One region of the Halomonas sp. IOP_14 genome, then DNA from elsewhere that is predicted to be linked to it. Evidence: predicted binding sites of a transcription regulator. Region 1 holds the regulator's gene; the other holds the start of a gene.
The links. The regulator LexA, encoded in region 1, represses DNA repair genes until DNA is damaged. The targets are predictions, from matches to a motif close to TACTGTNTANNTANACAGTA.
Positions count from the first base shown of each region.

Region 2: K7H09_RS10280 (LexA family protein) is a predicted target of LexA. The motif match lies at 2,823-2,842, and genes of this name have one in related genera.

Region 1 covers NZ_JAINWD010000015.1:37,854-43,780, forward strand. Annotated here, with positions in the region: gene nagZ (beta-N-acetylhexosaminidase) at 1-682, opposite strand, end outside; gene K7H09_RS12775 (L,D-transpeptidase) at 746-1,282, opposite strand; gene K7H09_RS12780 (TetR/AcrR family transcriptional regulator) at 1,260-1,952, opposite strand; gene lexA (transcriptional repressor LexA) at 2,220-2,900, shown strand; gene K7H09_RS12790 (energy-coupling factor ABC transporter permease) at 2,909-3,580, opposite strand; gene purU (formyltetrahydrofolate deformylase) at 3,620-4,474, opposite strand; gene K7H09_RS12800 (ribonuclease J) at 4,705-5,927, shown strand, end outside.
Region 2 covers NZ_JAINWD010000010.1:104,076-110,002, forward strand. Annotated here, with positions in the region: gene K7H09_RS10270 (sodium-dependent transporter) at 1-1,045, shown strand, start outside; gene K7H09_RS10275 (Y-family DNA polymerase) at 1,007-2,371, opposite strand; gene K7H09_RS10280 (LexA family protein) at 2,368-2,799, opposite strand; gene glyA (serine hydroxymethyltransferase) at 3,043-4,308, shown strand; gene K7H09_RS10290 (phosphomannomutase) at 4,416-5,849, opposite strand.

The DNA.
Region 1 (5,927 bases):
CTGGGCGCGTATCAAAAGCACTATAAATAACGTGTGCAGGCATAATCCCATCTAACTGTGAAGCTAACTGGGTAAAGGGCACAAGATCGTGCTGTTTCATCACTTCTAGCGGGCGATCGTCTATCGGCAATGCAACGTGTGAGTCCGCCGCGACACCACCGTGGCCGGGAAAGTGCTTACCCACAGCGGCCATACCGGCATCGTGAAGCCCCTGAATAAATGCATTGCCCAGCTGGGCTACGTGCTGTGGGTCACTGCTGAAACTACGATCACCAATAACGCTGGATAGACCGCTCTCCACATCAAGTACCGGGGCGAAGCTCAGATCCAGACCGCAGGCAGCCATCTCCATCCCTAACAACCAGCCGGCATCTTTAGCTAACGCCAGCCCCTCTCCCTGGGCAGCGCGGTAACACTCGCCGATACGCGCCATGGCAGGCAGGCGTGTTAACCCCTCTTTTATGCGCTGAACGCGACCGCCTTCTTGATCCACGGCAAGCAGTAAATCAGCACGCACACGGCGAATATCGCTGCAGAGCTTGCGAACCTGATAGCCATTTTCAACGTTGCGGGCAAACAAAATTACGCCCCCTACCGTCGGTTCTAGAAGCAAGCGTTTTTCTGCAGCCGTCAATTTTGGGCCTTCAAGGTCAAGCATGACCGGGCCTAACGGTTGAGTCATCGTGATAGGTCCATGAAAAGGGGCGATGATTCTAGACGATCGTCTAGCGGTGTCAAAATCTGATCAATCAAAGGACTGGCGGCCACCGTGCAACCAAACAGGGGTACCCGGCAACGCTAACGAAAAGATATAGAGCAGATCAGGATTGCGTAAACGAATACAGCCGTGGGACGCAGCAACGCCCATGGGCTCGTCAGGCGGCGTCCCGTGCAGGTAAATATAGCGCCGTTGCGAGTCAACCTGACCACCGCGGTTCACGCCCTTTTCCAAGCCACACAGCCACAGTATGCGGGTCAGAATCCAGTCACGCTCTGGATGCTCTTCGGCGAGTTCGGGCGAAAATGTCTCGCCCGTCCAGCGGCGACCTCGAAACACCGCATTTTCGGGCATATCTCCGCCAATGGCCGCGCGCACATAGTGCCACCCGCGGGGGGTTTTACCACTGCCATTGCGCTCCCCGCTTCCGGCAGCACCGGATGAAATAGAACACTCATGGAGCACTTTTGGCCCTCGCCAACAGCGCAGCAACTGTTCGGTAGTATCAATCTCCAGCCAGATATGTTCCGTTGGAGGTAGCTCAGCTAGCGTAGGAGTTCGCATGTTTTCCTTCTTCTGGCTTGGCACCGTCAAGGGCTATGGGTAACGGCGCATTCATAGCAGCCACCACTACCGGGAGCAATCGCCTGACCAAATCACGCACAGAGACCTGCTCGTGGTAATCCTTCTCCGCGATATCGCGTAGCGCATCAAGGCCAGACAGGGTAAAGATTACCGTGCCGAGCACAAAGTGTAGCCGCCAAAAACGCTCGGCGTCAGGCAGATCCGGCGTTGCTTTGCGCACAAGCTCGGTGAAGCGTGTAAACACATCGCCATACTCTTCCTGGATATAACGTCTTAGATGTCCCTGTGCTTGACTGTAGGCAAGACCCAGCAGGCGCATAAACACTTTCAAACTATTGCGCTCGGCGGGCACCGCGAGAACGGTAGTTGCCATGGTCTCGAGCAGTGTTTCCAGCGGGATAACGCGCCCGGCGTGTTGGCCCTCGAGCTCATCTAGCGCAGTATGAAAGCGCTGACTAAACGGATCCAGGTAGCGGGCAAAAACGGCCTGAATCAAGGCTTTTTTGGAACCAAAATGGTAATTAACAGCGGCTAAGTTAACCCGCGCTTTGCTAGTGATGTTGCGCAGCGAAGTTTCAGCAAAACCCCGCTCTGCAAACAGCACCTCGGCGGTGTCGAGTATACGGGTCACCGTATCAGATTGAGCCATGTCGCTCTCCAGGGAAACAGGTGTTTAAAACATAGCAAAATACTATGCCATAACGTAGGCGGGCTCAACGCTTGATTTATTGACAAAATGTGACGTATTAAATAAGCAGAAACTTAGTTTCAAACGATTAGAAAAATTGCATAGACATCGGCAATAGGCACTGACAAGCCATATACTGGACAGAGGAACATACTGTATACTTAAACACTTATTGATTAAGTCGACATTTAACTTGTTACTGTCTATTCACTATTTATGGAGTCTGGTATGTCGCGTCCGCTAACCGCTCGCCAACAGCACGTGTTTGATTTTATCGTTAAGACCATGGGCGAATTTGGCTACCCTCCTACCCGCGCCGAGATTGCCAAAGCACTTGGCTTCCGCTCACCCAATGCGGCTGAAGAGCACCTGCGCGCGCTGGAACGCAAAGGCGTTATTCGCATTATCCGCAACACCTCTCGCGGCATCCGCCTGCCCAACCAGGAACCTCAAGAAGTCCTGGATAGCGCAGTCCCCGCCTTACCCACAACCAACGTGGAAGCCCCACCCACTGGCCTGCCTGTGATCGGGGAAGTAGCTGCCGGCAGCCCCATTTTGGCCGCCGAACATATTGATCGCTACTGCCCGCTACCGGCCGAGTACTTCACTCCCAAAGCTGACTATCTGCTGCGCGTACGCGGCCTTTCCATGAAGGATATTGGCATTTTGGAAGGTGATTTACTGGCGGTTCATCGCACTGACCGGGTTCGCGATGGCCAGATCGTGGTTGCCCGCCTGGACGATGAAGTAACGGTTAAACGCTTCAAACGCCAGGGGCATCAAGTGACGCTGTTTGCAGAGAACCCTGATTTTGCGCCCATTGAAATCGACCTGCGCTCTCAAGCGCTCGATATTGAAGGCGTTGGAGTCGGCGTAATTCGTGGTGGCAACGGCCAGGCACTCGGCTAATAAATCCGCTACTGCAGGTCGATATAGCGGTGGTCATTGAAGGTGGCCACCCAGTTTGGGTGATAGACCAGCAGGATGCTCAGCAGCATGCCAGTAATAAATGCCTCTGAAGGCATTAGCAGTGGTAAAAAACGCGCATACTCCTGGGCGAGATAGATCGCCTCAGGGTCTGTACCCGCGACGATAATCAGCACTACCGCCGCCAAGCCTCCTCCCAGCGTTGCCAGCGCCGCGCCAAAAAAGCCGCAGGCAAACAGAAATACCATCAAGTTATCCGGCAGGCGGCGATCTACCAGCCGCCATACCGTGCCAATAACGGCCGCCGGGACGATCCCGGTAACCAGCACATTTGCCCCCAGCAACATCCACTCATTGCGGCCAATCACCACCATGGCAATGTTGATCAGCACGTTGCTAATCAGCGCTAATGGCGCTTTAAAAACGAGTGTCATCAATACTGTAAAAACAAGGTGTAGCGTTAGCCAATCAACAGCCTGGGCACGAAGCTGCCACATCAGCATCACCGCCAGCGTAGCACCCAGCCAGCGGTGCTGAAGCGCTGAATCCGCTATCAACACCTGCCAGGGCCGCCCCCAAAGCGCCCATGCGATCACTGCTAACGAGAGTAGCCAGGTGAGCAGCAGCGCCCAGGGCGCTAATACACTTTGCGCAAATGACATGGCGGCCTCTCAGGTTGATGGGCGGGCATTATAGAGTACTTAGCTAAATACCACTGTCTTGTTGCCATGCACCAACACACGATCCTCTAAGTGCCAACGCAAACCGCGAGCGAGCACGGCTTTCTCCACATCACGACCAAAGCGGACTAGATCAGTAGGCGTATGACAGTGGCTAACGCGATGGATATCCTGTTCGATGATGGGGCCTGCGTCGAGTTCCTCGGTCACATAGTGGCAGGTAGCGCCAATCAGCTTAACCCCCCGCTGGTAGGCCTGGTGGTAGGGCTTAGCCCCGGCAAAAGAGGGCAAAAAGCTGTGGTGAATATTGATCACTCGCCCCGCATAGCGCGCGCACAGCTCAGGGGGCAGTATTTGCATATAGCGCGCCAGCACCACGCAGTCGGCGCGGGCACTGTCGATTTCGGCCTGAACCTTGGCAAACGATGCTTGCTTATCGTCGGGGTCGACCGGTACATGGTGATAAGGAATACCGTACCACTCCGTCAGCGAACGCATATCATCATGGTTGGAGATAACCCCGACAATGTCGCAATCCAGTTCCCCCGCCTGCCAGCGGTAAAGTAGATCTACCAAGCAATGTGACTCCCGCGACACCATCAGCACGACGCGCCTACGCTGCTGGGTATCCACCAGCGACCACTGCATATTGAATTCGCTGGCTATCGGTTCAAATGCCGCGCTCAGCGCTTCCGCCGACATACCTACCGAATCCGCCAGAATTTCGTAGCGCATAAAAAAGCAGCCGGTTTCTAAATCGGAGTGCTGGCTAGCTTCGGTAATGGAGCCGCCCTGCTGGGCAATAAAGCTCGATACCCGTGCAACAATACCCACCCGGTCAGGACAGGAAACTACTAAACGATAATAATGAGACATGTGAGCTACTCTTGACCTATTGCTAAGTTAATTATGACAAACCAGCGGCTTAGGTCGCATAGTGTATCGGAAGGCCGTGGATGATTGTTAGCTGCCCCTGCCTTCCCGTATAGTTAAGACACTACTTTTTAGGTTTTTCATAACAGATGCATTCACCACGCGTTCAAATTCGTCCCCGTCGTCGTCCACCGCTGCGCATTTTGCCGCTGGGGGGATGCGGTGAGATTGGAATGAATCTAACGCTATACGGCTATGACGATCACTGGATAGCCGTGGACTGCGGCATGATGATCCGCCAGGATCTTCCCAACTCGCCGCTGCAGGTACCCAATCTTGATACGCCGAAAGCACTAGGGATCGTGCCCAAAGCGCTATTTATCACCCATGGTCACGAAGACCACATTGGTGCCGCAGCCTGGCTATGGCCGATGTGGAACTGCCCCATTTACGCCACCCCGCTGGCGGCAGGCCTGTTGCGGCTAAAATTTGCCGAGCATCAGCTTAGCGGTGCGGCTATCCATGTCATTGAACCTGGCGAGGCCCTAGAGAGCGGGCCATTCACGCTGCGCTATTTACTTTTAACCCACTCCATTCCCGAAAGCTGTGCGCTAATAATGATGGCCGGTGGCTATCGCGTTTTACATACCGGCGACTGGAAACTCGACCCTGAACCGATTATCGGCACGCCGATCAGTGCAGCCCTCTTCAAGGCGCTTGCCCCGGTTGACTTGGTAGTGGGCGATTCCACTAACGCCCCCATGCCCGGGCACTCCGGCAGCGAGGGGGACGTCGCCCGCGCCCTGACAAAAACCCTCAGCAACTGCCAGGGCCGGGTGGTGGTCTCCTGCTTTGCCAGTAACCTTGCCCGGGTGTTAGCGATAGGGCGCGCCGCTCAGAAGTGTGGCCGACGCATTAGCTTGATGGGCCGTTCAATGGAGCGCATGGTCAGCGTTGCCCGGGGGCTCGGCTATATGGATGATTTACCGCCTTTGGTGCCCAATCATGACTTAGGCTATCTTCCCCCGGATGAAGTGGTGATTATCGCCACCGGTAGCCAGGGTGAGCCCCGAGCTGCGCTACAGCGCCTCGCCCAGGGTCGCCACCCTTTTGTGGATCTTCAGCCGGGCGATAACGTTATTTTTTCGGCTAAAGCCATTCCTGGCAATGAGCGCCCCATTGAACAGCTTAAAAAGCGTTTGGCGCACTTAGGTGTCAACCTCTACGACGAGTTCAACCACCCTGAACTGCACGCTACCGGGCACCCCGCTCAGGATGAACTGATCAAGCTGTATCAGTGGGTCAGGCCAAAACATCTCATACCGGTGCATGGCGAAGCCCGCCACCAACAGGCTCATCAGACTATTGCCAAACAGCTAGGCATTAGCGCTCCATTGACGCCGGTGAACGGCGATCTAATTTGCTTTGACAGTCACGGGCTGCGCTGTGAGTCGCG
Region 2 (5,927 bases), on a different contig from region 1:
TGTGTTCGGGGCCAATAACGCCAATCCGCTGAACCTCGGTTTCTGGAGCACCCTGGTTACGCTGGCCACCATGTTGATCGTGGGTAAAGGCGTGCAGCAGGGAATCGAGAAGAGCGTTAGCTGGATGATGCCGGGGCTGGTGATCATGCTGGTGGTGTTGATTGGCTTTGGTATGTTTTCCGGTGGCTTTGGCGCTGCGGTTAACTTTCTGTTCTCCTTCAATGCGGGCAGCCTCTCTAGCGAAGGCCTTCTGGCAGCGCTGGGTCATGCGTTTTTCACCCTCTCGCTGGCCTCTGGGGCGATTCTGACCTATGGCAGCTACTTGCCTAAAGACGCTTCTATTGGCCGCACCACGGTGAGTGTGGCGGTGGCGGATACCGTTGTTGCCTTGATGGCGGGGCTTGCGATCTTCCCGGTTATTTTCGCCAATGGCATGAACCCCGGCGAAGGCCCTGGGCTAATTTTTATGAGCCTGCCGTTGGCCTTCCAGGCGATGCCGCTGGGCACCCTGTTTGGCATTCTCTTCTTCCTGATGCTCTCTATGGCAGCGCTGACCTCTTCGATCTCTATGGTCGAAGCCACGGTTTCCTGGCTGTGCGACAACAAAGGTATCTCGCGTTCGGCAGCCGCCTGGGGCACAGGTATTGTGCTGTGGTTGATTAGCACACTGGCGATGCTGTCGTTTAACCTGGGCGCGGATTGGACACTGGCCGGTAAGAACTTCTTTGACTGGCTGGATTATTTAACCTCGCGCTGGATGATGCCGTTGGGTGGTCTGGGCACGGTAGTGGTAGCGGGGTTTGTGCTGAAAAGCGAGACCTTCCGCGACGAGCTGGGGCTTGCCCCCTTGCCTTATGCGCTGTGGCTGACCATGGTGCGCTACGTTAGCCCGCTGGGCATTGTGGTGATTTTTGTCGACGCGCTGGGCGTTTATCAGGTCTCGTTTGCGGCTCACTGGCCCTGGTTGCTGGGGATTCTGTTTACCATGGTCGCGCTTGGAGAAACCTTAAGCCCGCGGCTGCGTACTGCGCTTAGGGCTGGTTAACGCCTGCTGTTTTTTCTGCTTCTCTTTCTGCTTTGCCTCGGCGGCGGCGACTGCGCCGGGGTGAGTGCCCACTTTCATCAACTCGTCCCAGCGCGTGGTATAGCGGTCTGAGCGGTGGGCGCAGCGCAGTTGCCAAGCAGCAGGGGCATCCGTCATACCAAAGCTGATAGTGCCTTGCCCCATGCGCTGGTTGATCTGATCCACGGTTGCCATTAAAAACGGATGGCGATCACGGACTGGCGGATGCAGCAGCGAAAGCTGGTGCTGCTCTGCATCCACTAAATCCAGCAGCATCACGCCAGCTTTCATGAACTGGTAGCGGGGGCGATGAATCTGCTCAAGGCCTTGGCGTACGGCATCAAGGATCACCCGGGTATCGTCGCTGGGTGAGGGCAGGGCGATCAGCGCCTGCGGGAAGTATTGCAACTGATCGCGGCGATGACGGTTAGTGTTGAGAAATACCATCACCGCACGAGCTAAGCTACGTTGCTCGCGAAGTTTTTCAGCGCTGCGCTGGGCGTGGCGCCGCAGTGCATTATGTACTTCTGCAAAAACGCCGGTGGGCTGGCCGAAAGAGCGCGAGGTCATAATGCGTTGGCGCGGTTGATCCAGGGCGTTCATCTCCATACAAGGCGTGCCACGCAGCTCGAGCGCGGTGCGCGCCAGCACCACAGAGAAGCGCTTGCGCAACTGCTTGTCGTCGCTTTGACGCAAGTCCCAAGCGGTGGTCACGCCGCCAATCGCTAAGCGCCCGGCAAGCCGATGGCCGACGCCCCACACGCTGCCCACCGGCGTACGTTTGAGCAGCGCCTGCGTCGTGTGATCTTGTCCATTAAGCAGGCAAACGCCTTGGTAATGTGGGTCTTGCTTGGCAAGGTGATTGGCTAATTTGGCGAGCGTGTGGGTGGGTGCCAGCCCAACACACACCGGTAACCCTAAATGGCGGCGAATACGATGGTGCAATTCTCGCCCCAGCCTCTCACACTGCTCTGTGGTTAATCCTTCCAGGTAGACGAACATTTCATCTATTGAGTAGGGCGCAATTGCAGGGCAGGCATCGCGTAGTAGTTGGGTCAGCCGTGCCGACATATCTCCGTAGAGTTCATAGTTAGACGACAGCAGGTGGATCTCGCCGCGCTGACGCATTTCTTCAAGCTTGAAGGCTGGCGCACCCATAGGGATACCCAGCGCTTTTAACTCGGCGGAGCGGGCGATGACACAGCCGTCGTTGTTCGACATTACCCCCACGGGCCTACCTTCCAGCTTGGGCTGAAAAACCCGCTCGCAGCTGACGTAGAAGTTGTTGGCATCGACTAGACCGATCATCGCAAGTACTCGTGCACGACGGCGCGCACTACCCCCCATAGCTGGCAGTCGCTGCCTTCAAGTGGCAGTGGCGGATAGTTAGGATGTGTTGAGCACAGGTGCGGCGTTCCCCGATAGAGCGCATAGCGTTTAATTAGCGCCTCGCCCTCTAGCATAGCGACCAGAATATGTCCCAGTTGCGGTTCAATACTGCGATCAACCACCAGCAAATCACCCTCAAAAATTCCCCAACCCTCCATGCTGTCGCCGGTGGCGGTGACATAAAACGTCTCAGTAGGGTTTTTAACCAGCCGTGTGTTGAGATCCAGCGTGCATGGCTCGTAATCCTGGGCTGGCGAAGGAAAGCCACTAAAACCAGCGCGGCCACAAGGCTGCGGCTGAGAGGTTAACGGCAAGGCAGGGGTAAAGTGAGAAGACTGGCCCGGCATCGTCGGCATCCTGGTGCTTAAAATATTGTATAAATATACAGTATTTTGCATGGCGAAGGAAAACGCAAATTGACGCCCCCTGAGATCGCTTCATTGTGTTCGCGATGACACTTTCTCTGTCATTACATGAATCACGCTCATGCAAGACCTGACGAGGATGCGATGAAAGTCGCGTCAGGCTGCGTTATGATAGCGCCCTCGCTTCTTCCATGATGACCCTTTCTCGTTACGAGGTTCCCGCCGATGTTCAGCCGCGATATGACAATTGCCGGATTTGATGATGTGCTGTTTGATGCCATGCAGAAAGAAGTGGAGCGCCAAGAGGCCCACATCGAACTGATCGCTTCCGAAAACTACGCCAGCCCCCGCGTACTCGAAGCTCAGGGCAGCCAGCTGACCAATAAATACGCTGAGGGCTACCCCGGTAAGCGCTACTACGGCGGCTGTGAGTTCGTCGATATCGCTGAAAACCTGGCCATTGATTACGCCAAAGAGCTGTTCGGCGCCACCTACGTGAACGTTCAGCCCCACTCAGGCTCGCAAGCCAACAGCGCGGTGTTCCAAGCGCTGGTTAAGCCAGGCGATACCATTTTAGGTATGAGCCTGGATGCGGGCGGCCACCTGACCCACGGTGCCAAGCCTAATTTTTCTGGCAAACACTACAACGCCATTCAGTACGGTCTGGATGAGCAGGGGTTAATTGATTACGATCAAGTGGCCCAGCTTGCTCGCGAGCACAAGCCCAAAATGATCATCGCCGGCTTCTCAGCCTATTCACAAATTGTTGATTGGGCCAAGTTCCGTGAAATCGCCGATGAAGTAGGCGCTTACTTACTCGTTGATATGGCCCACGTCTCTGGTCTGGTCGCGGCAGGCGTATACCCCAGCCCCTTGCCCCATGCCCATGTGGTCACCTCCACCACCCACAAAACCCTACGCGGCCCCCGCAGTGGCGTGATTCTCTCAGCGGAAAACGACGCTGATATCGAGAAGAAGCTACAGTCAGCGGTTTTCCCCGGCGGCCAGGGTGGCCCCTTGATGCACGTAATCGCCGCCAAAGCGATCTGCTTCAAAGAGGCTATGGAGCCCGAGTTCAAAACCTACCAGCAGCAGGTAGTTAAGAACGCTCAGGCAATGGCCAAGGTGTTTATCGATCGCGGTTACGACATCGTCTCTGGTGGTACCGAAGACCACCTCTTCCTGCTTTCGCTGATCAAGCAGGGCGTAACGGGCAAAGATGCCGATGCTGCTTTGGGGCGTGCTCATATCACCGTGAACAAGAACGCTGTTCCTAACGACCCGCAAAGCCCGTTTGTCACCTCTGGCCTGCGTATTGGCACCCCAGCGGTGACCACGCGCGGTTTCAGTGAACAAGAGTGTAGTACGTTGGCAGGTTGGATCTGTGACATTCTGGACGTACTGGCCAAGGGTGAAGACACCAGCGCCATCGAAACCCAGGTGTTGGATAAAGTGGCCGAGGTTTGTGCGCGGCTTCCGGTTTATAAATAAGCAGCTGTAACCATTCTCCTTGGCGAAGGATAGCCACAAAGAACGGGCGGCCCATTAGGGTCGCCCGTTCTTTGTTAGTGCTCTGTTCTTTGCTAAGAGTAAGGCCCCTAGTTCAGCTTTTCGAGAGCGGCCAAGCTCTGTTTTACCAGTGCCGATGCGTCTGCTTGTGAAGCAGATTCGCTATAGCAGCGCAGCTCCGGTGCATTGCCAGAGGGGCGAAGGTGCACGATATCGCCATTTTCAAGCGTGGCTCTCAAGCCATCAGTGCTATTGACTGCTGAAATGCCAGCTTGTAAACCTAATGTTTGCTGCATCAGTTCAGGTGAGGTTTGCCATTCGGTCAGCAACGCATGGCTTTTCTCCGTGGCGAAATCCTTGAGTCGGTCGCTTGCCGTATAGCGGGCAGGTAAGTCAGCGATTAGCTGCGAGAGGTTAATCCCGCGTTGGGCGGCCATCACCATCAAAGTAAGGGCGGGGAGCAGCGCATCGCGGGTGGGTAGGGCGGCTAATTGACGGCCATCACTCTCCAATCTGCTTCCCAATAGAAAACCACCGTTGGCTTCAAACCCAGCCACTCGCGTAAACCGCTTACTGAGCTTAGCCATACTGGCCAATACATACGGTGAACCAATGCGCGTGCGCTCAACTAGCTGGAAGGCACCGCAGGCTTCTATCGCTGTATTGCAGCTTACCGGCACAGCCAGCGCTTCGATTCCCAATGCACGGGCGCAGAGTAACCCGACAATATCACCACGCTGCCACGTACCCGTTTCATCTCCAAGCAACGGTCGATCTCCATCGCCATCGGTAGAAAACAGGGCTTGTAGTTGGTGTTGGTTTGCCCAGGCACGCCCTTGAGCCTGATCCTCGTCGCTAACGGCCTCGGTATCTACAGGCACAAAGGCTTCGCTGCGGCCTAGTACCACTACATCCGCACCTAACTCGCTCAAAATATGCGCATTCAAATCGCGCCCTGCGGCCGAGTGTTGGTACAAGCCTACCCGCCAACCTTTCAATGGCTCACCTGGAAACCAGGTGGTGAAGCGCTCTGAGTAGGCCTGATTAGCGGCTTCAGAAACCTCCCCGCGCACTGGCGCGGGGAGGGTAGGCATAGCCGCCTCAGCATTAAGAATAGCGGTTTCATCAGCTTTGGTAATCTCGCCATCAGGGCGGTAAAACTTGATGCCGTTACGGTTAAACGGTATATGGCTGCCGGTAATCATGATGCAAGGTATGCCATCCGCCATTGTCTTTAACGCCAGGGCAGGCGTAGGCAGTACGCCATAGTCATTGACCTTCACTCCTAGCGTATGGGCCGCACTGGTACAGGCGGCTGCCATCGCCGGGCTGCTGGGGCGGCGATCCATACCTAGCGCAATACGTTCTACTGGAAAAGAGTCCCGCATGGCGGTAATAAATGCCACGGTGAAAGCTGCACATACTTCATCGGTAAACTGTTCAACCAGCCCTCGTGCGCCGCTGGTACCAAAAGCAATGCCGCTGTCATGAATAATAGCAGTAGTGGAACGTACTGAACTCAATGTATTTCTCCTGAAAAAAGTGCTTGCGGTGAGTTTAACACCCTAGGCGGGAAGCGCTACGGGGCGCTTTGAGCGCTG